Regions from separate parts of the Streptomyces sp. NPDC056296 genome, predicted to be linked through region 3. Evidence: riboswitches for the same ligand, from Rfam matches in the RefSeq annotation. Region 3 holds a riboswitch; each other region holds the start of a gene.
What was found. Region 3 has a riboswitch for cyclic di-AMP ahead of ACFCZF_RS06765 (C40 family peptidase). Riboswitches for the same ligand answer to the same signal wherever they lie in the genome.
Positions count from the first base shown of each region.

Region 1: linked by a shared signal. The riboswitch ahead of ACFCZF_RS07835 (M23 family metallopeptidase) and the one ahead of ACFCZF_RS06765 (C40 family peptidase) in region 3 are both predicted to bind cyclic di-AMP.
Region 2: linked by a shared signal. The riboswitch ahead of ACFCZF_RS25570 (M23 family metallopeptidase) and the one ahead of ACFCZF_RS06765 (C40 family peptidase) in region 3 are both predicted to bind cyclic di-AMP.
Region 4: linked by a shared signal. The riboswitch ahead of ACFCZF_RS37495 (transglycosylase family protein) and the one ahead of ACFCZF_RS06765 (C40 family peptidase) in region 3 are both predicted to bind cyclic di-AMP.

Region 1 is NZ_JBHJRX010000008.1:86,430-93,356, forward strand. It holds gene ACFCZF_RS07820 (DNA topoisomerase (ATP-hydrolyzing) subunit A) at 1-1,691, opposite strand, end outside; gene ACFCZF_RS07825 (M16 family metallopeptidase) at 2,013-3,365, shown strand; gene ACFCZF_RS07830 (M16 family metallopeptidase) at 3,362-4,750, shown strand; cyclic di-AMP (ydaO/yuaA leader) riboswitch at 4,942-5,106, shown strand; gene ACFCZF_RS07835 (M23 family metallopeptidase) at 5,119-5,883, shown strand; gene ACFCZF_RS07840 (GntR family transcriptional regulator) at 6,083-6,802, shown strand.
Region 2 is NZ_JBHJRX010000036.1:86,760-93,686, reverse strand. It holds gene ACFCZF_RS25580 (PrsW family intramembrane metalloprotease) at 1-971, shown strand, start outside; gene ACFCZF_RS25575 (aldo/keto reductase) at 987-1,931, opposite strand; gene ACFCZF_RS25570 (M23 family metallopeptidase) at 2,070-3,107, opposite strand; cyclic di-AMP (ydaO/yuaA leader) riboswitch at 3,119-3,275, opposite strand; gene ACFCZF_RS25565 (PP2C family protein-serine/threonine phosphatase) at 3,530-4,732, opposite strand; tRNA gene ACFCZF_RS25560 (tRNA-Met) at 4,950-5,023, opposite strand; gene ACFCZF_RS25555 (dihydrofolate reductase family protein) at 5,091-6,221, opposite strand; gene ACFCZF_RS25550 (DEAD/DEAH box helicase) at 6,277-6,927, opposite strand, start outside.
Region 3 is NZ_JBHJRX010000006.1:193,357-200,283, reverse strand. It holds gene ACFCZF_RS06795 (adenosylmethionine--8-amino-7-oxononanoate transaminase) at 1-161, opposite strand, end outside; gene bioB (biotin synthase BioB) at 154-1,413, opposite strand; gene ACFCZF_RS06785 (8-amino-7-oxononanoate synthase) at 1,564-2,691, shown strand; gene ACFCZF_RS06780 (DUF397 domain-containing protein) at 2,734-2,976, opposite strand; gene ACFCZF_RS06775 (helix-turn-helix domain-containing protein) at 2,986-3,846, opposite strand; gene ACFCZF_RS06770 (ATP-binding protein) at 4,061-4,552, shown strand; gene ACFCZF_RS06765 (C40 family peptidase) at 4,643-5,116, opposite strand; cyclic di-AMP (ydaO/yuaA leader) riboswitch at 5,120-5,264, opposite strand; gene ACFCZF_RS06760 (hypothetical protein) at 5,635-5,943, opposite strand; gene ACFCZF_RS06755 (ATP-dependent Clp protease proteolytic subunit) at 5,951-6,586, opposite strand; gene ACFCZF_RS06750 (VOC family protein) at 6,739-6,927, opposite strand, start outside.
Region 4 is NZ_JBHJRX010000083.1:17,927-24,853, forward strand. It holds gene ACFCZF_RS37485 (cytochrome P450) at 1-428, opposite strand, end outside; gene ACFCZF_RS37490 (transglycosylase family protein) at 906-1,922, shown strand; cyclic di-AMP (ydaO/yuaA leader) riboswitch at 2,105-2,271, shown strand; gene ACFCZF_RS37495 (transglycosylase family protein) at 2,275-3,000, shown strand; gene eno (phosphopyruvate hydratase) at 3,270-4,550, shown strand; gene ACFCZF_RS37505 (septum formation initiator family protein) at 4,650-5,132, shown strand; gene ACFCZF_RS37510 (DUF501 domain-containing protein) at 5,222-5,761, shown strand; gene ACFCZF_RS37515 (exopolyphosphatase) at 5,758-6,699, shown strand.

The DNA.
Region 1 (6,927 bases), on a different contig from region 3:
ACCTCGCCGCGTGCCGTGGCCGGCACCGCCGAGACGATCAGGTCGTGCTTGACGCGCTTGGCGCCGGCCTCCGTGACGAGGGGGTCGGCGTTCGCGGTGCGGGCCAGCAGGCCCGTCGAGGACAGCAGCACCCGGCACGGATCGTCCGCGACCTGGAGCGGAACGACGGCGACCGGGGCGCCGGACGACTCCAGCAGCATCGTACGGCGGTCGGTGCCGAACTTCTTGGCCACCGCGGCCAGTTCGGTCGAGACCAGCTTGCGCAGCTCCGCGTCCGAGTCGAGGATCCGGGTCAGCTCCTCGATCTCCGCGTTCAGCCGCTCCTTCTCCGACTCCAGCTCGATGCGGTCGAACTTGGTGAGCCGGCGCAGCGGCGTGTCCAGGATGTACTGGGTCTGGACGTCGCTGAGCGAGAAGTGCTCCATCAGGCGCTGCTTGGCCTGTGCGGAGTTCTCGCTGGAGCGGATGAGGCGGATGACCTCGTCGATGTCGACCAGGGCGGTGAGCAGGCCCTCGACCAGGTGCAGACGGTCACGCTTCTTGCTCCGGCGGAACTCGCTGCGGCGCCGTACGACGTTGAAGCGGTGGTCGAGGTAGACCTCCAGCAGCTCCTTGAGGCCCAGCGTGAGCGGCTGGCCGTCCACCAGGGCGACGTTGTTGATGCCGAAGGACTCCTCCATCGGCGTCAGCTTGTAGAGCTGTTCCAGGACCGCCTCGGGCACGAAGCCGTTCTTGATCTCGATGACCAGGCGCAGCCCGTGTTCGCGGTCGGTGAGGTCCTTGACGTCGGCGATGCCCTGGAGCTTCTTCGAGCCGACCAGGTCCTTGATCTTGGCGATCACCTTCTCCGGGCCGACCGCGAAGGGCAGCTCGGTCACGACGAGCCCCTTGCGGCGGGCCGTCACCGTGTCGACGGCGACGGTCGCCCGGATCTTGAAGGTGCCGCGGCCCGTCTCGTAGGCGTCCCGGATGCCGGGCAGACCGACGATCCGGCCGCCGGTGGGCAGGTCGGGGCCCGGAACGTGCTTCATCAAAGCTTCGAGGTCGGCGTTCGGGTGCCGGATCAGGTGCCGGGCGGCCGCGATGACCTCGCGCAGATTGTGCGGGGGCATGTTCGTGGCCATGCCGACCGCGATGCCGGAGGCGCCGTTGACCAGCAGGTTCGGGAAGGCGGCGGGCAGCGCCACCGGCTCCCGCTCCTGGCCGTCGTAGTTGGGGCCGAAGTCGACGGTGTCCTCGTCGATGGACTCCGTCATCAGGCCGGCTGCCTCGGCCATCCGGCACTCGGTGTACCGCATGGCGGCCGGCGGGTCGTCGTTGCCCAGGGAGCCGAAGTTGCCGTGGCCGTCGACCAGGGGGACGCGCATGGAGAACGGCTGGGCCATGCGCACCAGGGCGTCGTAGATCGACGCGTCGCCGTGCGGGTGCAGCTTGCCCATGACCTCGCCGACGACGCGGGCGCACTTCACGTAGCTGCGCTCGGGCCGCAGGCCCATCTCGTTCATCTGGTAGACGATGCGGCGGTGCACCGGCTTGAGGCCGTCGCGGGCGTCCGGCAGCGCCCGGGAGTAGATGACCGAGTACGCGTACTCGAGGAAGGAGCCCTGCATCTCGTCGACGACGTCGATGTCGAGGATCTTCTCCTCGTACGAGTCGTCGGGCGGCGGGGTCTTCGTACTACGGCGGGCCATCGCTGCCGGCTCCTTGCTGAAGCGTGAACGGTGATCTGACGCGGTCCATTGTGGACTGCGGCACTGACAGCGACCGACCAGGACCCGTCACGGGCTGCCCGGCCCGGCGCTGCCCGCAGGGTACGCCCTCGTCCCGAGCCCTCGCCCCGGTCGGGCGGCTCGGGCCGCCAACCCCGTTCTCGCTCTCGGCGTACGAGGTCCGGGAACTCCACCGGTGTCCCGCACGCTTGCATACAGTGGCAGGATCGGCGGAATTCCGCAGTTCCGCCCAATGATCCATCAAGTGTTTCCACCAAGGATTCCGCGATCGAAGGGACGTACATGCCCATGGGTCACACGGCCACAGCCCAGGCAGGCTCCGGCGGCCTGACAGCGACCGAGCACCGCCTGGCCAACGGCCTGCGCGTGGTGCTCTCCGAGGACCACCTGACCCCGGTCGCGGCGGTGTGCCTCTGGTACGACGTCGGCTCGCGCCACGAAGTCAAGGGGCGTACCGGCCTGGCTCACCTTTTCGAGCACCTCATGTTCCAGGGCTCCGCCCAGGTCAAGGGCAACGGCCACTTCGAGCTGGTGCAGGGCGCCGGCGGCTCGCTCAACGGCACCACCAGCTTCGAGCGCACCAACTACTTCGAGACCATGCCCACCCACCAGCTGGAGCTCGCCCTCTGGCTGGAGGCCGACCGCATGGGCTCCCTGCTGTCCGCGCTGGACGACGAGTCGATGGAGAACCAGCGGGACGTCGTCAAGAACGAGCGCCGCCAGCGCTACGACAACGTGCCCTACGGCACGGCGTTCGAGAAGCTGACCGCCCTCTCCTACCCGGAGGGCCACCCCTACCACCACACGCCGATCGGCTCCATGGCCGACCTGGACGCGGCGACGCTGGAGGACGCGCGCGCGTTCTTCCGCACTTACTACGCGCCGAACAACGCGGTGCTGTCGGTCGTCGGCGACATCGACCCCGAGCAGACGCTCGCCTGGATCGAGAAGTACTTCGGCTCCATCGCCTCGCACGACGGCAAGCAGGCCCCCCGGGACGGCTCGCTGCCCGATGTCATGGGCGGGCAGCTGCGCGAGGTGGTCGAGGAGGAGGTGCCGGCCCGCGCCCTGATGGCGGCCTACCGCCTGCCGGAGGACGGCACGCGCGCGTGCGACGCGGCCGACCTGGCCCTCACCGTCCTGGGCGGCGGTGAGTCGTCCCGCCTGTACAACCGGCTGGTACGCCGCGACCGCACGGCCGTCGCCGCCGGCTTCGGCCTGCTGCGGCTCGCCGGAGCGCCCTCCCTGGGGTGGCTGGACGTGAAGACGTCCGGTGACGTCGAGGTGCCGGTCATCGAGACCGCCATCGACGAGGAGCTCGCCCGGTTCGCCGAGGAGGGCCCCACGGCCGAGGAGATGGAGCGCGCCCAGGCCCAGTTGGAGCGCGAGTGGCTGGACCGCCTGGGCACGGTCGCGGGCCGCGCCGACGAACTGTGCCGGTACGCCGTCCTGTTCGGCGACCCGCAGCTCGCCCTCACCGCCGTGCAGCGGGTGCTCGAGGTGACGGCCGAGGAGGTCCAGGAGGTCGCCAAGGCCCGCCTGCGCCCCGACAACCGCGCGGTGCTCGTCTACGAGCCGACCGCCCCCGCCGACGAGAACGACGCCACCGACGAGAACGAGGAGGCGGCCAAGTGACCGAGCTCGCCACCATGGAATTCCACTCCCAGCCGCGGGCCGGCGAGCCCAAGCCGTGGGCGTTCCCGGCCCCCGAGCGCGGCAGCCTCGGCAACGGCCTCACCGTGCTGCGCTGCCATCGCCCCGGCCAGCAGGTCGTCGCCGTGGAGGTGCTCCTCGACGCGCCCCTGGACGCCGAGCCGGCCGGCCTCGACGGTGTCGCCACGATCATGGCGCGCGCCTTCTCCGAGGGCACCGACAAGCACTCCGCCGAGGATTTCGCCGCCGAACTGGAGCGCTGCGGTGCCACCCTCGACGCACACGCCGACCACCCCGGCGTCCGGCTGAGCCTGGAGGTGCCGGCCTCACGCCTCGCCAAGGCCCTGGGCCTGCTCGCCGACGCCCTCCGGGCGCCCGCGTTCGCGGACAGCGAGGTCGAACGGCTGGTCCGCAACCGGCTCGACGAGATCCCGCACGAGCTGGCCAACCCGTCACGCCGCGCGGCCAAGGAACTCTCCAAGGAGCTGTTCCCGGCCGGGGCGCGTATGTCGCGCCCGCGCCAGGGCACCGAGGAGACGGTCGCGAGCATCGACTCGGCGGCCGTACGCGGCTTCTACGAGAAGCACGTCCGACCCGCCACCGCCACCGCCGTGGTCGTCGGCGACCTCACCGACGTCGACCTCGACGCGCTGCTCGGCGAGACGCTGGGCGCGTGGACCGGCTCCGCGGCCGAGGCGCGTCCCGTACCCCCGGTGAGCGCCGACGACACCGGCCGGGTCGTCATCGTGGACCGACCCGGTGCCGTCCAGACGCAGTTGCTGATCGGCCGCACCGGCGCCGACCGGCACGACCGCGTGTGGCCCGCGCAGGTGCTCGGCACCTACTGCCTCGGCGGGACCCTCACCTCGCGCCTGGACCGCGTCCTGCGCGAGGAGAAGGGCTACACCTACGGCGTACGGGCGTTCGGGCAGGTCATGCGTTCCGCGCCCGACGGCACGGGCGCCGCGATGCTCGCCATCAGCGGCTCCGTGGACACCCCCAACACCGGTCCCGCCCTGGAGGACCTGTGGACGGTGCTGCGCAAGCTCGCCGCGGAGGGTCTCACCGACGCCGAGCGCGACGTGGCCGTGCAGAACCTGGTGGGCGTGGCGCCGCTGAAGTACGAGACGGCGGCGGCCGTGGCGAGCACGCTGGCCGACCAGGTCGAGCAGCACCTGCCCGACGACTACCAGGCCACGCTCTACCGCCAACTCGCCGCCACGGGCACCGTGGAGGCCACGGCGGCGGTCGTGAACGCCTTCCCGGTCGACCGTCTGGTGACGGTCCTCGTCGGCGACGCGGCGCAGATCAAGGAGCCCGTCGAGGCCCTCGGCATCGGTGAAGTCACCGTGGTGGCGGCCGAGTAGCGGCACACGCGTGTGGCGGCCCCGGTGACCCGAGTGTCACCGGGGCCGTCTTTTGTCCGGATTGCGGGAGAGGCTGCCCGTCTGCCCTGTGGCGTGCGCTACAAAAGGCTTGTTGCGTTTGAGGATTGAACACAGCCGCGTTTAGCGTCATCCGGTCTGTTCGTCACGCAGTGCGCCGCGCCCGCGGCACCGGACAGTCATCGCCGAGTCCCCGTACGGCGCGAGCCAGGGGAGCCGGGGACCCAACGCAGTCCCTGGGGTGAATCGGACGCCCGCGCGCGCAGCGAGGGGGTCCGTAGGAGACCTTCCTGCTCCGAACCCGTCAGCTAACCCGGTAGGCGAGAGGGAAGGAAAGGACCAGCCTCTACATGGCGTTCACGCGCGCCACCGGGAAGCACCGCCGTCCCAGCCGGGTGCACCGCACCACCGCCCGCGCGGCGGGTGTCGCGGCCCTCGCCACCACCGGCGTCGTCGGCACCCTCGCGGCTCCGGCGCTCGCCGCCGAGCCCCGGGCGGAGCAGAGCGGACTCACCCCGGTCATCACCATCGGCGACTCCATAGCCGACGAGATCGACGCCCAGGCCACCGCGCAGGAGCAGGCCGCCCTGCACGCCGCCGCCCGTGAGGCGGCCCAGGAGGCCGCGCGCGAGCGGGCGGCCGAGGCGGCCGAGGAGGCGCGCGAGGCCAAGGAGCGCGCCGCACGCGAGGCGGAGCGCAAGCGCCTCAACACCTTCGTGTCGCCGATCACCGCCTCCTACGTCTCCACCGCCTACCAGGCCGGCAGCTCGCTGTGGTCCTCCGGCAGCCACACCGGCATCGACTTCCACGCCTCCAGCGGCACCTCCGTGCACTCGGTCGGCGTCGGCACCGTCGTCGAGGCCGGCTGGGGCGGGGCGTACGGCAACCAGGTCGTGATCAAGATGCACGACGGCACGTACACCCAGTACGGCCACCTGTCGTCCATCGGCGTCTCGGTCGGCCAGGCGGTCGAACCCGGGCAGCAGATCGGCCTCTCCGGTGCCACCGGCAACGTCACCGGACCGCACCTGCACTTCGAGGCCCGTACGAGCCCCGAGTACGGCTCGGACCTGGACCCCGTCGCCTACCTCCGCTCCCACGGCGTGAACGTCTGACGACGGACGGTACGACATTCGAAAGCCCCGGCCTCCCGAGCCGGGGCTTTTGGCTTTCTTTCCTTCGGTGCACGCGTCGGTGGTCCAAAAAATAACCATGAAATCCGCTCTGCCGTCGGAATGTGCGCTTGATTGGCTTAGAGTCACTGAGCACGCGTCAATCGTCGACGTTTCACGGGGATTAAGGCGGAGGTCGGGCATGCGTATTCCGGCGCACTCGGTGTGCACGGCGATCCGGGACGACATCGTCACCGGCGTCCACGGACGCGGCGGTCGGCTCACCGAGGAACTCCTGGCCCGCCGCTACGGCGTCTCCCGCGTCCCCGTCCGCGAGGCCCTGCGCACGCTGGAGGCCGAAGGCTTCGTGGTGACGCGGCGGCACGCGGGCGCGTGCGTCGCGGAACCCACCGAGCAGGAGGCCGCCGACCTGCTGGAGACGCGCACGCTCCTCGAACCTCTCGGTGCCTCCCGGGCCGCCCGGCGCCGCACCGAGGCCCACCTCAAGGTGCTGCGTGGTCTGGTCAGGCTGGGGCAGGAGCGTGCCAGGCAGGGCAACAGCGAGGATCTGCGCTCACTGGACGGGTGGTTCCACGAGACCCTGGCCCAGGCCGCCGGCAGCCCGTCGCTGACGGCCTTGCTGACCCAACTGCGCCACAAGATCGCCTGGATGTACGTCGTGGAGGCGTCGGCCGGACCCGTGGAGTGCTGGGCGGAGCACGGCGCGATCGTCGACGCGGTGGCCCGGGGCGACGGCGAGCGAGCGCGGGCGCTCATGACGCTGCACACCGAGCGGTCGGCGCCGGCGCACAGGCTGCGATTCGTCTCCGGCGGCGGAGGTGGAGGCGGAGGCGGGGGCGAGCGGACGGAGCGTGTGAGGAAATCGCAACGTCCCGTAAACATGCCGAGCCTGCGGCATTAACACGGGCGCCGTATACAAAGAGAGAGTAATTCGGGGGAGGGGGCTATTTCCTGCTGCCCATGAAGACGGGGGAAGCGGAAAGAGAAAGCGAGAGGCCCGCCCGGTGGTCCGGGCGGGCCTTTCGG
Region 2 (6,927 bases), on a different contig from region 3:
CCGCCGCCGTCCTCCTGGTCTTCCTCTTCCGCAGGCGGGACTTCACCGGCATCGTCGACGGCGTCGTCATAGCGGGCGTCACCGCGACCGGCTTCGCCTTCACCGAGAACATCCTCTACCTGGGCAACGCCTTCGGCACCGACCAGCTCACCGGTGACAGCGGCATCGCCTCCGTCACCGCGGCGACCTTCTTCGTCCGCATCGTCATGTCGCCCTTCGCCCACCCGCTCTTCACCGTGCTCACCGGCATCGGTTTCGGCCTCGCCGCGCTCTCCGCGGGCCGCCACCGCCTGCGCCGCGCCCTGCTCCCCCTGGCCGGCCTGCTGCTGGCGATGGGCGTGCACGCGCTGTGGAACGGCTCGGCGGCCTTCGGCGAGTACGGCTTCTTCGCCGTGTACGGGGCCTTCATGGTGCCGTCCTTCGGCCTGCTGACCTGGCTGGTGATCTGGACCCGGCAGCGCGAACTGGGCACCGTACGCGCCGAACTCCCCGTGTACGTCATGGCCGGATGGCTGGCGCCGACCGAGCCGTACGCGCTCGGCTCGATGCGGGCCCGCCGCATCGCCCGCCGGCACGCCTCCCGGCACGCCGGGAAGGAGGCGGCGCGGACGGTGGCGCAGTACGAGGCGTACGCGACCTCGCTGGCGTTCCTGCGACAGCGCGGGCGCCGGGGCAGGGCGGGCACCGACTTCGCCGTACGGGAGCGGGAACTGCTGGACGCCCTGTGGCACCGGCGCGAGGTGGCGCGTCCGGCACTGGACTACGCGGCCCGGGCCACGGCGCCGCCCGCACCGATGGCCGCGCGGACCTGGCCGCATCCGTACGGCGCGGCGTACGGGTCGGCGTACGGGTCGGCGTACGGGCCCGGCCACCCGGCGGCGGCCCCGGCGGCGGCCCCGACGCCGTACCCCGCACCGGCCGCGTACACCCCGTACCACCCGTACTCCCCGCCCAGCCACTACCGGCCGTAACGGCGGCACCCGGTCTCAGGCCGACGCCTCCGTCAGCCTCCCGGCCTCGCCCTCCGTCAGGCTCAGTTCCGCCACCCCCAGCAGCGCCGGCAGCTGCTCCACCGTGCGCGCGGACGCGATCGGCGCGGCCACCGTCGGCTGCGCGGCCAGCCAGGCCAGGGCGACCGTGGCGACGGGGGCGTCATGGGCCTCGGCGATCTCGTCCAGGGCGGCGAGGACCCGCCGGCCGCGCTCGGTCTCCAGGTGCTTCGCCGCACCGCCCGCCCGCGGACTGTCGACGGCCGCGCCGGGCCGGTACTTGCCCGTGAGGAAGCCGGACGCGAGGGCGTAGTACGGCACGGCGGCCAGGCCCGCCTGCTCCGCGAGGTCGCGCGACTCGCCCTCGTAGGTGTCGCGCGAGACGAGGTTGTAGTGGGGCTGGAGGGCCACGTACCGGGCGAGGCCCTCACGGTCGGAGAAGGCCAGGGACTCCGCGAGCCGCTCGGCGGAGATGTTGGAGGCGGCGATGTGCCGGACCTTGCCCGCCTTCACCAGCTCGTCGAGCGCGCCGATGATCTCCTCCACCGGCACCTCGGGCTTGTCGAAGTGCGTGTAGTAGAGGTCGATGTGGTCGGTGCCCAGGCGGCGCAGCGAGGCGTCGGCGGCGGCCTTGATGTTCGCGGCGCTCAGGCCCGGGTACTCGGGGTGCTGGCTGACCTTGGTGGCGAGGACGACGTCACCGCGGTTGCCGCGGGAGGCGAGCCACTCGCCGATGACGGTCTCGGACTCGCCGCCGCTGTTGCCGTCGACCCACGCGGAGTAGGAGTCGGCGGTGTCGAGGAAGTTGCCGCCCGCCGCCGTGTAGGCGTCGAGGACGGCGAAGGAAGTGCCCTGGTCGGCGGTCCAGCCGAAGACGTTGCCGCCGAGGGCGAGGGGGAAGACCTCCAGGTCGGAGGAGCCGAGCTTGCGCAGAGAAGTCATGTCCTGCGTCAACGAACGCACCGGATCCGGCGATTCCGGAAGCGGGGCAAAGATCCCGCAAACCGGCAGCCCTGACGTCGGGGGGTCGTCGTCAGGACCGCCGGGGACCGGAGAGAACGGCGCCGCGCGCGGCGGGACTCAGGGGGTGAGGCCCTTGCTCTGCAGCCACGCCATCGGGTCGATACCGCCGCCTCCGCTGGTGTGGACCTCCATGTGGAGGTGCGCGCCGGTGACGTTGCCGGTGGCGCCGACGCGGCCGATGACGTCACCGGTGGTGACCTCCTGGCCGACGCTGACGCTGATGGAGGACTGGTGGGCGTACCAGATCTCGGTGCCGTCATCGAGGGTGAGCACGGTCTTGTAGCCGTACGACCCGTCCCAGCCGGCCGACGTGATCGTGCCGCTGTGCACCGCCTTGAGCAGCGTGCCCGTGGGGGCGGCGAAGTCGAGGCCGGTGTGGTAGCCGGAGGACCAGTAGGCGCCGGCCTGGCCGAAGCTGGAGGAGATCGTGTACGAGGAGGTCGGCAGCGTGTACTGCTTGGCCAGCTTCGCGAGCCGCTCGGCCTCGGCCTTCTTCGCGGCCTCCTCCTCCGCCTTCTTCTTGGCGGCGGCGGCCTTGGCCTCGGCTTCCTTCTCCGCCTTGGCGGCGGCTTCCGCGGCCTTCTTCTCGGCGGCGGCAGCGGCCTCGGCGGCGGCCTTGATCTCGACCTGGGTCTGCTGCTGCTCGGCCTGCGCCATGATCCGGGCCCGCAGCGTCTCACCGGCGTCGGTGGCGCTCTCCGAGGAGGAGGTGTCGGCGGCGACCGTGCCGATGCTGCTGAGCGGGGTGGCGGAGCCCTCCGGCTCCGGCTTCTCCTCGTCGGAGATGAGCGAGCCGACGTTCGGCAGGTCCGGCATGGAGATCGACACCGGCGGCTTGCCGGTCTGCGCGCTGGCCATGCCGCCCGCGCCGACGGCGGCTATGACACCGACGCCGAGGACGGTGGAGCTGCGGGCGAGCCCGCCGCGCTGCTTGGCGACGCGGTGCCGGCCGCGTACGGGGCGGATGGAGTCCGCGGTGGGATTCCACTCCTCCCAGGGGCCCTCTTCGGTGCGGTAGCCGTCGTAGCCGAAGGTGTCGGTGTCGTGCCCGCTGGGCACGAACGGGGCCTCGGGGGCAGGCCGGTTGGACGCCACGTGGGCGTACTCCTTTCCTTCCTTTCGCCTACCGGGTTAGCTGACGGGTTCGGAGCAGGAAGGTCTCCTACGCGCGTATATCCGCCGTGTCTCCACGGCGTCGTACGAGCGATTCACCCCAATGTGGTGGTTCCCCGGTTCCCTTGCGGGATTCGGCGCGTGCGCACGGAGCCGCCTTCTGTGACGGCTGGGACGACCGCGCTGCGTTATCGAACGTTAATAGACGCGGGGCTCGGATTCCAAGCCGTTCCTCTTGATCATTAACGAATCCGGCCCGGACGTACGCCTCACGATCGGTGAAAACCGGGCGAGTTGACCGCGCTTCGGTATTCCCCTTCGCGGCACAAGTTTCTGATGGTGCGTCAGTTGTTATGCGCAGGGCGGTCGGTCCGTCACGTCCGGTGATGTTGATCAAGTTTCGATCAGGGTCGTCGTACGGCGAGCAGCGCCATGTCGTCGGCCATGCCGCCCCCGGAGTGCCGGCGCACGTCCTCGGCGAGGATGTCGAGCAGCTCCGTCGGATGCCGGAACACGCGGCCGGCCAGCCGCGCGTGCGGTTCGTAGAACTCGCCCCGCCCGTCCCGCGCTTCCGACAGTCCGTCGGTGTACAGCAGCAGCGTGGACCCACCGGGGAAGTCGGCCTCCTCCGCGCGGTCGGGCCACACGCCCAGCTCGCCCATGCCGAGCGGCAGCGCCGACTCCCGGGCGGGCAGCGGGCGCAGGGTGCCGTCGGCGTACAGCAGCAGGGGCGGCGGGTGGCCGCGGTTGACGATGCGTACGATCCCGTCGCCGTGCGGGAGTTCGGCGAGTACGGCGGTGGTGAACCCCTCGAAGGCGTCCAGTCCGTCCCGCCGGGTTCCTTCGCGCGCCAGCGCCCGCTCCAGTCGCTGTGCCACCGCCTCCAGCGTCGCCTCCTGCTCCGCGGCCTCCCGGAACGCGCCGATCACGACGGCGACGGCGGCCACCGCGCCCATGCCCTTGCCGCGTACGTCCCCGACGATGAGCCGGATGCCGCGCGCACTGTCCTGCACCGCGTACAGATCGCCGCCGATGAAGGCGTCGGCCTGCGCGGCCTCGTAGCAGGCGGCGATCTCGAAACCGCCGATCCGCTCGGCGGGCTCGGGCAGCACGGCGCGCTGGGCGGCCTCGGCGATCTCGCGGACGGAGACGAGGCGCTCGCCGGTGCGACGGACGAAGCCGTTCACGAGGACGGCGAGCACGGCGACCGTCGCGATGGTGATCAGCTCGGTGAGGGAGTCGACGTAGTGGATGACGCCCTTGCCGAGTTGCAGCCCGATGACGGCGGCGACCACCGCGACACCGGTGAGCGCCGTGCCGCGCCGTGAGTAGATCGGGGCGGCGACCAGGGGCGCGGCCGTGTAGAGGGGGCCTGCGGTGAAGTATCTCGGGGTGAAGATGTCGTACAGGACGGCGGCGACGATCAGCAGCACGGGGAGCAGGCGTACGAAAGTCCGCCCGTACGAGGTCCGCCGCGGCGGTGGCCCCGCGGTCGGCAGCCCCGCGAGCGGCGGCACGCGCTCCGGCCCGTCGCCGAGGCCGGGGTCGGGCACGGGATCGCCGGGGAGCCGGCCGCCGGCCCGGGCGTACGCTCCCTCGTCCTCCACGTCACCTGGCCGCACACTCGTCTCCCGCCACCCCGCACGTTCGCGCCGCTTGCCGTCCCGTCCTCCAGGTTTCCCGGAGCGGGGGCGGGGGGCGAGCCGTGAGGGCCGAGCGGGTGACGTCGCGGGGCGCGTGCGAGGGGCGCGTACGCAGAGCATGTGCGAGGGGCAAACACACCGAAGGCCGGAATCCTCATGGATTCCGGCCTTCGGCCTTGAGTAGCGGGGACAGGATTTGAACCTGCGACCTCTGGGTTATGAGCCCAGCGAGCTACCGAGCTGCTCCACCCCGCGCCGTTGTGTCTCTACTGTACGTCATCCCGGGGGTGGAATGCACATCCGTATCTCCGCACCCCTCCCGCTACCCCTCCAGGTGGCGGTTCGGCGCCTTCGCCCGCCACTCGTACTCCGGCAGTACGACGACGACGGCGCCCCCGGTGGCGAGCACCCCGCTCCCGTCCGCCCCCGGCACGAAGGTGTCCGGCTCCCGCCAGGCCGTGACCACGCGGCGCACCCCGGCGTCGAGGATCAGCCGCGCACAGGGCGCGGGCCGGGAGGCGCGGCGGGCGCAGGGCTCCAGGCTGCTGTACACGGTGGCGCCCGCGAGCCGCGGATCGGCGCGGTCGACCTTCGCGAGCGCCGCCTCCTCGGCGTGCACGACAGGGTCGCCCCCCTCCCGCGAGTGCCCCCGAACCAGCTCCGTCCCGTCGGCGGCGACCACGACCGCCCCCACGCTGAACGCCGTCCCGGACGGCGGGCACAGCTCCGCCAGCTCACAGGCGAGCGCCAGCCAGTGCCGGTCGGCGGCGGCCACGCGGTCACCGGAGCCGGGCGCGGTGGGCAGGTACCGGTTCAGCACCACGTCCTCGATGCGCCGCGACTCCACCAGCCGCAGCCGCCCACCCTGGTAGGCGCCGGGCCCGAACAGCCGGGGCGCGGCCGGGTCCCCCACGAACAGCGGCGCGAGAACGAGCTGGAGTTCGTCGGCGAGTTCCCGCTGCAACAACTGGGTGTGCACGGTCCCGCCGCCCTCGACCATGAGCCGCCGCACGCCCCGCCGGTCGTGCAGGTACTCCAGGCCCGCGTGCCAGTCGAGTGCCGGGCCGAGCGGCACGACGTCGGCGCCGATCCCCAGCGCGCGGGCCAGCCGGGCGCCGTCGTCCGTGGTCAGGAGCACTTTCTCCCCGCCCGTGTGCCAGAACGGCGCCGCCGGGTCCAGCTCGCCGGTGGCGCTGACCGTGACCTTCAGCGGGTACTCCGCCTCCCCGGCTGCGACCCGGGCCGCGCGCCGCTCGTCCGAGTTCACCAGCAGCCGCGGGTTGTCGGCCCGGATCGTGCCGGCGCCGACGAGGATCGCGTCGACGGACGCCCGCACCTCGTCGACGCGGTCGAAGTCGGCCGGGGAGGAGAGCAGGAGCCGGTCGGGGCCGGTGTCGTCCAGGTAGCCGTCGAGGGAGACGGCGGCGGAGAGGAGGACGTAGGGGAGGGGCATCAGGCAGCACTCCGGTGGGACGGGCGGATGGACTGGGAACGACGACCGAGGGCCGCTAGGTGCCCGTGAGACGGACGAACCGCACCGGCTCCGCCAGGACCTCGCCGGCATGGGGCACGTCCGCGGTACGCGCGGCGAGCGTCGCCACCGCGAGCCGGGTCGGCAGTGCCTCCGCGAACTTCAGGCCGCGCACGGCCCGCTCGTCCACCTCGGGCAGGCACAGCCCCGAGGGGACTCCGGCGACGGCAGCACGCCAGCTTGCGGGGGTGACGTCCTCCCGGAGCTGGACCCACTGGTCGTTGGCCCGCCGATGCGGCACGACGACGGCTGACAGGGACGCAGCGAGGGTGGCGTTGGCCCGGTGGCCCGCCCAGGTCCACCAGCGGATGTCGCCGTCGGTGTGTCGGGTGACGAGAGTTCCGCCGGGGTGGACGGTGTGCAGGTGCCTGTCGCGGGCCTCGGCGAGTCTGGTGGCCGCGCGGGGCGTCAGCCGGACCGGCGGGTCCTCCCCGAGCAGGACGTCGCGGGCGGCACGGGCGAGGTGGAAGGAACGGACGCGGACGGTCGCGAATCCGCTCCACCGCGCGCGTCCGCCCTCGTCGGCCGGTTCCACGAAGCAGCGCCTGCGGTTCCAGTCGATGTAGGTGACCAGCCAGTTGCGCCCCGCGAGCAGCAGCTTGCGTGGGCCCTCGACGTGCTCGGTGAG
Region 3 (6,927 bases):
TCGACGAGTTCGCCCGAGCCGTCGGCCGGACGCAGCCGCACTCCGCTCGCCGACTCCACGACGAGCGGGTCCTGCCGGCCCGGCATGGGTCCGTACGGATGCCAGACGTGCCGCCGGTCGAGCGCCAGCAGTTCGTCCACCGTCAACGCGGGCTCAGGCATTGGGCGCGAGGTCCGTGCCGGCACCACGACGGCGTACGGCGACCAGGTCCGTACGGGCTTCGCCGGCCACCGCCGGTTCGGCGGGCGCGCCGGTCCTGCGGCCGGCCTCGGCCGGGACGGACCCGCACACACCGCCGTCGGCGTGCGACCCGCAGCCCCCGCCCTCGGCGTGCGATCCGCAGGCACCGCCGTCCGCGTGCGACCCGCACGAGCCGCCTGCGTGCGACCCGCACGCGCCCCGCTCCGCCGCCCGGTGCTCCGGCAGGGTCACCTCGCCGGCGCCCTCCACCTCGAACCCGGCGTCCGCGATCATCTCCAGGTCGGCATGTCCCGCCTGCCCCTCGCTGGTGAGGTAGTCGCCGAGGAAGATGGAGTTGGCCAGGTTCAGGGCGAGCGGCTGCATCGTGCGCAGGTGGACCTCGCGCCCGCCCGCGATGCGCACCTCGACGTCCGGGCAGACGAACCGCGTCATCGCCAGGATGCGCAGGCACCGCTGCGGGGTGAGGTGCCACTCCTTGGCCAGCGGCGTGCCCTCCATCGGGATCAGGAAGTTGACCGGCACCGAGTCCGGGTCCAGCTCACGCAGCGAGAAGACCACGTCGACCAGGTCCTCGTCGCTCTCGCCCATGCCCGCGATGAGTCCCGAGCAGGCGGACAGCCCGGCCGCGTGCGCCTTGGTCACCGTGTCCACCCGGTCGGCGTACGTGTGCGTGGTGGTGATGTCCCCGTACGTCGCCTCGGACGTGTTGAGGTTGTGGTTGTAGGCGTCGGCGCCCGCATCGCGCAGCCGCTCCGCCTGGCCGTCGGAGAGCAGGCCCAGGCAGGCGCAGACCTCGACGGCCTCGTTCTGCTCTTTGATGGCCTTGATGGTGTCCGAGACCCGGTCCACGTCCCGGTCGGTCGGACCGCGTCCGCTGGCCACCAGGCACACCCGCTTGGCGCCCCCGGCCACGCCCGCGGCGGCGGCCTGCGAGGCCTGGTCGGGCTTGAGCCACGTGTACTTGAGGATCTCGGCCTTGGAGCCGAGCCGCTGCGAGCAGTAGGAGCAGTCCTCGGGACACAGGCCCGACTTGAGGTTGACGAGATAGTTGAGTTTCACCCGTCGGCCGAACCAGTGGCGGCGCACCTTGCCGGCCGCGGCCACCACATCGAGCAGGTCGTCGTCGGAAGTGGCGAGGACGGCAAGAGCCTCCTCGCGGGTCGGCGACTCGCGCCGAAGCCCCTTGTCCACCAGCGTGTTCAGCAGGTCCATGAGAGCCGATCCTGTCCTAAGGGGCCGCCCGGGGCCAAGGAGAGTTTGCACAACACTGACAGATCGCCGTGTGGGTATTGCCACACCTCGCGGGGGCTGCCGTGCCGCTAATGTCTGTCCACTGCCTACAAAACGACGGAGGACCGACCCATGGCGTTCGGCTGGATCGACGAGCAGGCCCAGGCGCGCCGCCGGGCCGGGCTCGTACGAATTCTGCGCCCCCGCCCGGCCGACTCGCCGCTGCTGGACCTGGCGAGCAACGACTACCTCGGCCTGGCCCGGCACCCGGAGGTCACCGAGGGGGCGGTCCGGGCCGCGCGGACCTGGGGCGGCGGTGCGACCGGCTCCCGGCTCGTGACCGGCACGACCGAACTCCACGCCGAGCTCGAACGCGAACTGGCCGCCTACTGCGGATTCGAGGCCGCGCTCGTCTTCTCCTCCGGCTACGCGGCCAACCTCGCCGCGGTCACCGCGCTGGCGCCGCACGGCTCCCTCGTCGTCTCCGACGCGGGCAACCACGCCTCGCTGATCGACGGCTGCCGACTCGCGCGCGGGACGACCCAGGTCGTGGCGCACGCCGACCCGGACGCCGTGCGCAAGGCACTGGCGACGCACGACGGGCCCGCCGTCACCGTCTCCGACACGGTCTTCTCGGTCGACGGCGACGCCGCGCCGCTGGCCGGGCTCGCCGAGGTGTGCCGGGAGCACGGTGCCGGGCTGGTCGTCGACGACGCCCACGGCCTCGGGGTCCTCGGCGACGGCGGCCGGGGCGCCCCGCACGCGGCGGGGCTCGCGGGCGCCGACGACGTCGTCGTGACGGTGACGCTGTCCAAGTCGCTCGGCAGTCAGGGCGGCGCCGTGCTCGGCCCCGCCCGGGTGATCGACCACCTGGTCAACGCGGCCCGGACGTTCATCTTCGACACCGGCCTCGCCCCCGCGGCGGCGGGCGCGGCGCTGGCGGCGCTCACCCTGCTGCGCCGAGAGCCCGAGCGGGCGGCGCGGGCACGCGAGGTGGCGGCGGAACTGCACGCACGCCTGACCGCCCTCGGGCTTTCGGCGGTACGTCCGGACGCCGCGGTCGTCTCGGTGCGGGCGCCGTCCCCGGAGGGGGCCGTACGGTGGGCGGCCGACTGCCGTGCGGCCGGCCTGTCCGTGGGCTGCTTCCGCCCTCCTTCCGTACCCGACGGCGTCTCACGGCTCAGGCTGACCGCTCGTGCGGACCTCTCCGGGGAACAGATCGAACGCGCTGTACGGGTGATCGGCGAAACGCGACCATGAGTCGGCGTGACACGGCCGTGCCTCGCCCGGCGCCCAACCGGTTCAGTCGCGGTGGACGGCGGCCGTGAACATCGCCCAGCTCCCGGGGGAGAAGAGCAGCGCGGGCCCGGCCGGGTCCTTGGAGTCCCGCACGGCGAGCAGTCCGGCCCAGGGGCCGGCCGACGGCCGGGCCGTCTCCACGCAGTTGTTCGCTCCCGTGCTGTAGCTGCTGCGCAGCCACCGCACGTCGTGCAGATCGGTGCCGGCAGGGATGTTCCGACAGAGTGCGGACGGTGAGCCTGACATGGTGCCTCCTTACGCGCCTGCCGCGGTCGCGGCGATGAAGTCCAACGAGTCCTCGGGCGAAAGGGCATGGATCAGAAGGGCGTTGAAGGCCTCGGTATAGGCCTCTAGGTCTTCTTTCCGTTCGAGATGCAGGCTACTCGTCAAGTGGTCGAGAACAACCACGTCCAGATCAGAAGTGCTCGAAAAAGAGAAGATTACGAAAGGGCCGGTGACACCGATGTGCGCCCCGGCGGCAAACGGCAGTACCTGGAGCCGGACATGGGGGAGACGCGCGGCCTCGACCAGTCGCTCCAGCTGACGGGACATGACATCGGGGCCGCCCACCTCCCGGCGCAGCACCGCCTCGTCCAGAACCGCGCTCAGCAGCAGCGGCGGCTGCGCCCGCAGTACGTCCTGCCGGGCCAGCCGGACCTCCACCAGCGTGTCCAGCCGCTCCTCCGGCAGCCCGTCCGCCGCGGCGCGCGTCACCGCGCGGGCGTACTCCGGTGTCTGCAGCAGCCCGGGGACCACCGTGGTCTCCAGCGTGCGCATCGCGCTCGCCTGGGACTCCAGGCTGATGAAATCGCGGTAGGCCGGGGGCAGTACCCCACGATAGGCGTGCCACCAGTGGTTCCGGCCGACCGCGTCGTCGGAGCCCGCCAGCATCTCCAGCAGCTCCCGCAACTGGTCGTCGTCCACGCCGTAGGCGTCCAGCAGTAACCGCACGTCGGCCGGTTTCGCCCCGCTCGTCCCGGTCTCGATCCGGCTGACCTTCGACTGGTGCCAGCCCACCAGCCGGGCCGCCTCGCCGCTGGTGATACCCGCCGACGTGCGCAGGGCGCGCAGTTCCGCGCCCAGCTTCCGACGGCGCACCACGGGACCGTGCTGCATCGGCCACCCCCTTACTCCTTATGGGCCGCCCAAATACGCTCTGCCGTCGCAGAGTTCACCGCTTTGAGCGACAGATATATGCATATCTTGGTGGATCGCCGCCCTTCACCGGCCCGGTGATGGCAGTCTGGCGGCGAAGCACCAGTCCGGGACCGTACTCGAACCATCCGCTCCGTGTCCGGCTGCGGTCCCGTGGGAAAGGGACGACGTCGCCATGGCAGACCATCTGGAAGCATCCGTCACTCTGCCGAGCGATCCCGCCTCGGTGGCCGCCGCGCGTACCTATGTGGTCGGGACTCTGGCGGAGTGGGGCCTGCCGCCGGACACCGACGTGTCCGAAACCGTCCGGCTCATCGTCTCCGAGCTGACGACCAACGCGGTCCAGCACACGTTCGGACAATCGCCCACCTTCACCGTGGACCTCGTGCTCGACCGTGACGAGCGGCTGCGCATCGGTGTCACCGACAGCCACCCGCGGTTCCCCAAGCGCCTGCCCGCCGCCGTCCAGCAGGACAACGGCCGCGGCATGGTGATCATCCGCTGGCTGACGGCGGAGTGCGGCGGCAAGCTGAGAGTGCGGCCCACGCGCGAGGGCGGCAAGACCGTCTCCATCGAACTGCCCTGGGCGCCGCCGGGCGGTCCGGTGCCCACCGAACCGGCCACGGTCGTCGGGCAGGCCGTGGGAAGCCAGGAGCCGCAGCGGTGAGGCGCCGACGGCACGAGGCGCGCCCCAGGCGCATACCGCGCACCCGAGGGGGTGACGGCGGGTCAGGGCGCCGTCACCCCCTCGGGCGGGCTACTTGACCCGGCCGTACCAGACGCTGCCGGTCCAGATCTTCTGCAGACGCACCACGTCCCCGGTCTTCGGGGCGTGCCAGATCTTGCCCTTCCCGGCGTAGATGCCGACGTGGTAGACGCTGCGGCCCGAGTGGAAGAACACCAGGTCCCCGGTCTTGCGGTTCTTGGCGGAGATGTGACGGGTCTTGTTGTACTGCTGGGCGGCGGTGCGCGGCAGCTTCTTGCCGGCCTTCTTGAACGAGTACAGCGTCAGCCCCGAACAGTCGAACCTGCTTGGTCCGACGGCGCCCCATTTGTATGGCGCGCCCTTCTTGGAGGCGGCGATCTTGAGGGCCTTCGTCGCATGGCTCGCCGCGGCCGCCTCGGAGGCGGCGCCGGGGACCACTACGGAACCGCCCACGGCGGCGAGGGTGAGGGCCGAGGCCGTACCGGCACGGGCCATCAGCGACGGGACACGATTGAGCGCGGACATGCGCAACCCTTCGTCAGCCGCCTGTGAAGGATGACCTGTCGGATTCGGGCTGGCGAAGTTGCCCGGCCGCACGAGTGCGGCTTCACCCCAAGGGCTGCTCGGCCCGGCGCGTCTCCCGCAGAGACGACCGTTCCGGCGACCCGTCGTGCTCGGGTCCTCCACTCCTGCCGATCCACTCCTGTCGACCGGTCGTCCGGGCGGCGGCAGGACTCGGCGTCCGCCCGGACCGCCCCGCCGCTGCGGCGGGGGCTTGTCGTCAGTCACGGATCTTGTCTCGCCCCATGGGGAATTCCCAACGGAACGTGCCCTTTGTGTTGTTACTCACCACTCACCCGTTCGGGTGGACGCCTCTGTGTTCGAGTCACCGGTGGGTGTGGTGACGACCCCGGGACCAGCGACGCAGTGGCTCATCGCGCTGTCCGGACACGCGGGTCGCGCAAGCTCGGCCGGTCGGAAATCGGAGGTGTTCCTACGCCGAAAGGCGGTAAGCCGTTTGGTCCGTTTCGACTCCTGGCGCCTCAACTGTAGGAACAGGGCGGTAGACCGACTCGCGCCGTCCGCCGTTCACCGTCCAGCACGCGCAGCGCCCGGGCCAGGGTCGTGGCGTGCAACTCCGTCTCGCTCCGCCGGTGCATCAGCGCCAGCGCGTCGCGCAGGGCGGCCGCCTTGCCGACCAGCGCCTGGGCGGCCCGCAGTCCGCGGTAGGTGTCGCCCTCCCGCGCGGGGTTGATGCGCCCGAGCAGGTCGACGACGTCCAGGTAGCGGTCGATCAGCTCGGCCTCGGCGCGGGCCAGGGCGGGCAGAGGCGGCAGTTCCGGTGGCAGCATCGCCGGATCACCTCGCGCCGGATGCCGGGGACATGGTCCTGCGGCTGGGTACGATCCGGTCCACCAGGCCGTACTTCAGAGCCTGTTGTGCGTCCAGGACGGTGTCCCGCTCGATGTCCGCGCTCACCTGCTCGGGACTGCGGCCCGTGTGCCGTACGAGAATTTCCTCCAGGCGGGCGCGGACGCGGATCAACTCGTCGGCCTTGATTGCCAGGTCGCTCGCCTGTCCCTCCACCGGGACGGTGAGCGCGGGCTGATGGATGACCACCCGTGCGCCCGGCAGGACGGCGCGCTTGCCGGGCGTGCCCGCCGCCAGCAGTACCGCGGCGGACGAGCCGGCCTGTCCGAGGCAGGTCGTCTCCACGTCGCAGGCGACGTAGCGCATGGTGTCGTAGATCGCCGTCATCGCGGTGAAGGAGCCGCCGGGCGAGTTGATGTAGAGCGCGATGTCCCGGTCCGGGGCCTGGTGTTCCAGGTACATGAACTGCGCCATCACGTCGTTCGCGGAGGTCTCGTCGACCGGTGTCCCGAGGAAGACGATCCGCTCCTCCAGCAGCTTCGAGTACGGGTCCGTCGTCCGGCTCCCGGTACTCGTGCGCTCGGTGAACTCGGGCAGGACGTGACGGGCGGACGGTCGGGTCATGGCGAACCCCTCCTCGTGGCAGGACCGTGTTCGGCTGCACTGTCTCCTGAAAAAATGTACAGGACGTACGTTAGGAGGGTGGAGGAATCGCGGGGGGTCGCGCGTTCGCCGGCAGCGGAAGGAACCTTCGGGGGATCGGTGGGGGGCCGCGTTCAACCCTCGTGCGGGGGCTCGTGCAGTCCGAAGGAGGAGCCCTGATCGTCCCGGCACAGCGCGAACCGGCCGAACCGGGCCACCGACTCCGCGTCCTCCTCGCCGAGGTCCTGGACCGAGCCGCCCAGTCTCCGCACCCTGGCCACGGCGGCGTCCAGGTCGTCGACCCGGAAGAAGAGGTACGGGGA
Region 4 (6,927 bases), on a different contig from region 3:
ATGAGATCTGCCTCGCCCCGTGAGGCGAAACCGTCGATGAGGTCGTCCGTCAGCTCCTGTACCCGGGGGGCGAATTCCGCGATGCGCCGCGGCGTGAACGCCTTGGAGACGAGACGGCGCAGGCGCGTGTGGTCCGGCGGGTCGATGTTGAGCAGGTGCGTCATGAGATTGGCGCTGCGCTCACCTGGAATGCCGGTCTTGCTCTTCCCTTTGGCGTCTTCGGCGTGATGCTCGGGATTCTTCGAGAGCCGACCGTCGGCGAGAGCCTCGCGCGCGTCGCTGTAGCGGGTCACCAGCCATGCCTCGACCCCGCTGGGCAGTTTCGTCCAGTGGACGGGGGAGTGTCGACGCAGCCAGGCGTAAGCCGGATACGGGTCGGTGGCGAACTCCCAGGTGAAGAGTTCGGGGGCGGAGCTCGGGACGTTCACGGTACGACCGTAACGGGATCGGACGGCTCCTGTGCCCGTGGCGGCAGAGAGAAGAACCGATACATCGTGACATAGGTGATGAGTAGGAGATTCTCCTGTTTGTCGGTGTCCTCTCACCGTGGGGCGTTAGATTCCTGCTAAACGCAAGGGGCCCCAGAGCTGGCCAGAGCTCCGGGGCCTTGCCAGCCGTGAAGGGGCTGACGTGTTCAAAGCTATCGCCATGGCCGCGCCCGCGGCCAACCAAGGGCAGACGCCGATGCGCGCCGTTCGAGCGGCACTGATGCTGCGAGTGTCGACACAGGAAGGCAATGACGTCTGGGGCGTTCAAACGTGACACGCGCTCACCTCTGTGATCTTCACGTGATCTGCGCGGCATGAACTTGTGACAAGCGATCATCTGCCTATACGTTCACGAACCAGCGTGGCGCCGAGCATCACCCGCCGCGCGGTCCCCGCTGTCTCGTGAAAGGTCGTCGCATGCTCTCCGGGAACGGTCGTCACCGCCGCCCCCGCCAGGCTCCCGCCCTGGTCGTCGCAGCCGGAGTGACCGGCTCCGCCATCGCGATCCCACTTCTCGGCGCCACCGGCGCCCACGCGGCGGACGGGGCGAACTGGGACCGCGTCGCCGAGTGCGAGACCGGCGGCGCCTGGAGCCAGAACAGCGGCAACGGGTACTACGGCGGCCTGCAGCTCTCCCAGGACGCCTGGGAGCGGTACGGCGGCACCGAGTACGCGCCGAGCGCCGACCAGGCCAGTCGCTCCCAGCAGATAAGAGTCGCCGAGAGGCTGCACGCGGACCAGGGCATCGCCGCCTGGCCGACCTGCGCCCTGCTCGCGGGCATGGGCAACGACTCGGCGTCCACGGACAGCGGAACCGGTTCGACGGGTGACGGTACGTCGACGGAGCCGGAAGCCCCCAAGGCGTCGGTCACCCCTGACCCGTCCGGCACGACCGAGTCGCCGGAACCCACCTCCGACGCGCCCTCCTCGTCCCCTTCGCCGTCTTCGTCCCCTACCTCTGACTCCACGTCGGACAGCGGGGACGATTCGACCAAGTCCGACACGTCCCCCGAATCCAAGCCCACGGAGAGTGCCGGCTCCCAGGGCGCCGATGCTTCGCCCACGGCCCCTCCGGCGATCGACGAAACGGACAAGGCGGGGCAGAGTGGCGAGGATTCGGCGCTCACCGACACCGAGGAGTCCGGCGCGGGCCGTCATCGCGGCGACAGCGCCGACGAGGGCGCGAAGGACGACCGTACGGCCGAGTCGTCGGGGCGGCACGCCTCGCGCGGCGAGGGTGAGTCGCGAGAGGTCGCGGACGGCTCGTACACCGTCCGTTCCGGCGACAGCCTCTGGGGCATCGCCGACTCCCTTGAGTTCGACGGCGGGTGGCGCTCGCTCTACGTCGGCAACAAGGAGGTCGTCGGCGCCGACCCGGACCACATCCTGCCCGGTCAGACGCTCACGGTCATGGGCGAATCGGGCGAAAAATAGGGGCAGTTCGCGTCATGGTTCGAGACTGTATGCCCGTTTTGGATCACGTGAGAGATAGGTCTCAGAAGCCGTGATCGTCTTTGAAAATCCGCGGAGCGCGTGTCTACGGTCATGACCGCTCGCCATCGCGGGCCCCGGCTGCCGCAACGCCGAATCCTGCCAGCGGCCGTCCGGGAACAGTCGTCGCGCAAGCGCCGAAGGCAGGAGCGGGGGACCCAAGGTAAGTGCCGCACCGGGCAGTTGAGCCGGAGCGGCTAGGGGTTAAGCCGAGTTCCGCGAGGAACCCGGCCGGGCAACTCAACCGGCCCGAACCCGACAGCTCACCTCGCAGGCGTCGGTGAGGGGATCAACCATGCTGTTTTCCGGCAAGGGCAAGCACCGCCGTCCGTCCAAGGCCACCCGCATCGTCGCCGTCGCCGGTGTCACCGGTGCCGCCGTCGCCGCCCCGCTGATGGCGGCCGGCAACGCCTCCGCCGCCACCGCGTCCGAGTGGGACGCCGTCGCCCAGTGCGAGTCCGGCGGCAACTGGTCCATCAACACAGGCAACGGTTACTACGGCGGTCTGCAGTTCTCCGCCTCCACCTGGGCCGGCTACGGCGGCACGCAGTACGCCGCCACCGCCGACCAGGCCAGCAAGGCGCAGCAGATCGAGATCGCCGAGAAGGTGCTCGCGGGTCAGGGCAAGGGTGCCTGGCCGGTCTGCGGCACCGGCCTGTCGAGCGCCGCGTACACCGGCGGCGGTTCCGGCGAGAGCCAGGACAGCGGCTCCTCGCAGAGCGAGAGCGGCGGCTCCACCGCCGACCGCTCCACCGAGCAGAAGGCCTCCCGCTCCGACGAGCGCCCGGCCGCCGAGCCGAAGGCCGAGAAGCCGGCCGAGAAGAAGACCGTCACCACCCCGACCGGCAAGAAGGTCGAGAAGGGCGACGGCGAGTACAAGGTCGTCAAGGGCGACACCCTCAGCTCGATCGCCGAGGAGCACGACGTCAAGGGCGGCTGGGCGAAGGTGTTCAAGCTGAACGACGACATCGTCGACGACGCCGACCTGATCTACCCGGGCCAGCAGCTGCACCTGAAGTAAGCGGCGGCCCCCGAGACTCCCGCCCCGGTGCGTGTTCCCCCGTACGCACCGGGGCGGGTTTTTCACGCCCGGACCCGCCCGTGATTACGAACGGGTTTTCGGAAACGTCTTTGTTCCGTTCGGAAACAATTTACTCTCGGTTCTGTCCAGCGGGTGGGCGATCGGCTGGCCGATCGCCCGGAGCCGGTTAGGCTCGGTCCCGCAGAGCCGCTGCGGTCCCGTGGGCCCGCGCGTCACACCGAAGCGTCACATTGAAGAAGGAGATGCTCGTGCCGTCCATCGACGTCGTCGTAGCCCGGGAAATCCTGGACTCCCGAGGCAACCCCACGGTCGAGGTCGAGGTCGGCCTCGACGACGGCAGCACGGGTCGTGCCGCCGTCCCGTCCGGCGCCTCCACCGGTGCCTTCGAGGCCATCGAACTCCGTGACGGCGATGCCAACCGTTACCTGGGCAAGGGCGTGGAGAAGGCCGTCCTCGCCGTCATCGAGCAGATCGGCCCGGAGCTGGTCGGCTACGACGCCACCGAGCAGCGCCTGATCGACCAGGCCATGTTCGACCTGGACGCCACCGACAACAAGGGCTCGCTGGGCGCCAACGCCATCCTCGGCGTCTCGCTCGCCGTCGCCCACGCCGCCTCCGAGGCCAGCGACCTGCCGCTCTTCCGCTACCTGGGCGGCCCGAACGCGCACCTGCTGCCGGTGCCGATGATGAACATCCTGAACGGCGGGTCGCACGCCGACTCGAACGTGGACATCCAGGAGTTCATGATCGCCCCGATCGGCGCGGAGTCCTTCTCCGAGGCCCTGCGCTGGGGCGCCGAGGTCTACCACACCCTGAAGAAGGTCCTGAAGAGCAAGGGCCTGGCCACCGGCCTCGGCGACGAGGGCGGCTTCGCCCCGAACCTCGGCTCCAACCGCGAGGCCCTCGACCTCATCCTCGAGGCGATCAAGGAAGCCGGCTACACCCCCGGCGAGCAGATCGCCCTCGCGCTCGACGTCGCCGCGTCCGAGTTCTACAAGGACGGCTCCTACGCCTTCGAGGGCAAGAACCGCTCCGCCGCCGAGATGACCGAGTACTACGCCGAGCTGGTCGAGGCGTACCCGCTGGTCTCCATCGAGGACCCGCTGTTCGAGGACGACTGGGACGGCTGGAACACCATCACCGCGGGGCTCGGCGACAAGGTCCAGCTCGTCGGCGACGACCTGTTCGTCACCAACCCGGAGCGCCTGGCCCGCGGCATCGAGGAGAACTCGGCCAACGCCCTGCTCGTCAAGGTCAACCAGATCGGTTCGCTGACCGAGACCCTGGACGCCGTCGAGCTGGCCCAGCGCAACGGCTTCAAGTGCATGATGTCCCACCGCTCCGGCGAGACCGAGGACGTCACCATCGCCGATCTGGCCGTCGCCACCAACTGCGGCCAGATCAAGACCGGCGCCCCGGCCCGCTCCGAGCGCGTCGCCAAGTACAACCAGCTGCTGCGCATCGAGGAGATCCTCGACGACGCCGCGGTGTACGCCGGCCGCAGCGCGTTCCCGCGCTTCAAGGGCTGACCCGTCCCGTAAGAGGCAGCGTCGTACGTACGTCCCCGTACTCGGTCCCGTACCGTGTGCGGGGACGTACGCACGTGTGGACTTAAGGCGGGGACAGACATGGCGGTGAAGGACCGGGACCGTTTCTCCACCGCGACCAGGATCCGGATCATCGGGGAACAGACCGCGGCCCGGGTCTACCGCTCGCAGACCAAGCGCCAGGCCCGTCGCTCCCGGCTGACCGGCCGGGCCGCGCTGCTCGCGATGGTGCTCTGCTCGCTCGTCGTGGCGCTCGCCTATCCGATACGGCAGTACGTCGCCCAGCGCGCCGAGATCGCCGATCTCCAGCGGGAGCGGCAGGAGACCCGGGACCGGGTCGAGGACCTGCGCGACCTCAAGGCACGCTGGCAGGACGACGCCTACGCCGAGCAGCAGGTCCGGCTGAGGCTGCACTATGTGATGCCGGGGGAGACGGGGTTCGTCGTCGTCGACCCGGACGCCGCCAAGCAGGCCCGCGCCGAGGCCGGCGGGGCCGACCGCCCCTGGTACCGGAACGTCTGGGACGGCGTCGACAAGGCCGACGCCGCCGCCCGCCGGCCGTGAACCGGCCACCCCGGCAGTGAGCCGACAGTGCCGGCCGTGAACCGACCGCGCCGGCAGTGACTCAACAGGAAGACCAGCAGAAGACAGTCATGCAGACTCCCCCGCCGACCACCCCGCGCACCGAGCCCACCGACGCGGACGTCGAGGCCTTCAAGCAGCAGCTCGGGCGCCCCCCGCGCGGCCTGCGCGCCATCGCGCACCGCTGTCCGTGCGGACAGCCGGACGTCGTGGAGACGGCGCCGCGGCTGCCCGACGGCACGCCCTTCCCCACGCTGTACTACCTGACGTGCCCGAAGGCGGCCTCCGCGATCGGCACGCTGGAGGCGAACGGCGTGATGAGGGAGATGACCGAGCGCCTCGCCGCCGACCCGGAGCTGGCCGACGCCTACCGCGCCGCGCACGAGGACTACATCCGGCGGCGTGACGAGATCGAGGAGCTGACCGGCTTCCCGAGCGCGGGCGGCATGCCCGACCGGGTCAAGTGCCTGCACGTGCTGGTCGCCCACTCGCTGGCGGCCGGTCCCGGCGTCAACCCACTGGGCGACGAGGCGATCGCGATGCTGCCGGAGTGGTGGCGCAAGGGGCCGTGCGTGACGCTCGCCGGGACCTGTGGGGAGGACGCCAAGTGACCCGTGTCGCCGCCATCGACTGCGGTACGAACTCCATCCGCCTGCTGGTCGCCGACGCGGACCCCGCCACCGGTGAGCTGACCGACCTCGACCGCCGCATGACCATCGTGCGGCTCGGCCAGGGCGTCGACCGGACCGGGCGGCTGGCGCCCGAGGCGCTGGAGCGGACCTTCGCCGCCTGCCGCGAGTACGCCGAGGTCATCAAGGAGCACGGCGCCGAACGGCTGCGCTTCGTGGCGACCTCCGCCTCCCGGGACGCGGAGAACCGGGACGACTTCGTGCGCGGGGTGCTGGACATCCTCGGCGTGGAGCCGGAGGTCATCTCGGGCGACCAGGAGGCGGATTTCTCCTTCACCGGCGCCACCAAGGAGCTGGCGGGCCGCGACCACCTCGACAAGCCCTACCTGGTCGTCGACATCGGCGGCGGCTCGACCGAGTTCGTCGTCGGCGACGACCACGTGCGCGCGGCCCGCTCCGTGGACGTCGGCTGTGTGCGGATGACCGAGCGACACCTGGTGAACGCCGGCGCCGTGACCGACCCGCCCACCGAGGCGCAGGTCGCGGCGATGCGGGCCGACATCGAGGCGGCCCTGGACCTCGCCGAGGAGACGGTGCCGCTGCGCGAGGCGCGCACGCTGGTCGGGCTGGCCGGCTCGGTGACGACGGTGTCGGCGATCGCGCAGGAGCTGCCCGAGTACGACTCGGCCGCCATCCACCACTCCCGCGTCTCACGCGACCGGGTCAGGGAGATCACCGACTGGCTGCTGCGCTCCACGCACGCCGAGCGCGCGGCCGTTCCCTCCATGCATCCGGGCCGCGTCGACGTGATCGCAGCGGGTGCGCTCGTCCTGCTCTCGATCATGGAGCGGACGGGCGCGGAGGAGGTCGTCGTGAGCGAGCACGACATCCTCGACGGCATCGCGTGGTCGGTGGCGTAGAGGGCGGGCGCGGCGTCGGCGGTCGCGGTCTGAGCAGGACGTACGACGATTGAGCGCGTGCTGAGGGGTCCTTCGGGGCCCCTCAGTGACATCCCGTCGGGAAACTTCGTGAAGTTCTTCACAAGGAATTGGGCCCTGTCGGACGACGAAAGCGCGCCGGTTGACCCTTTTGGGGGTTCAACTGCCCTTTGAACGTGTTCAGGACGGTGCTTCGGAGGGGCCTCCGGG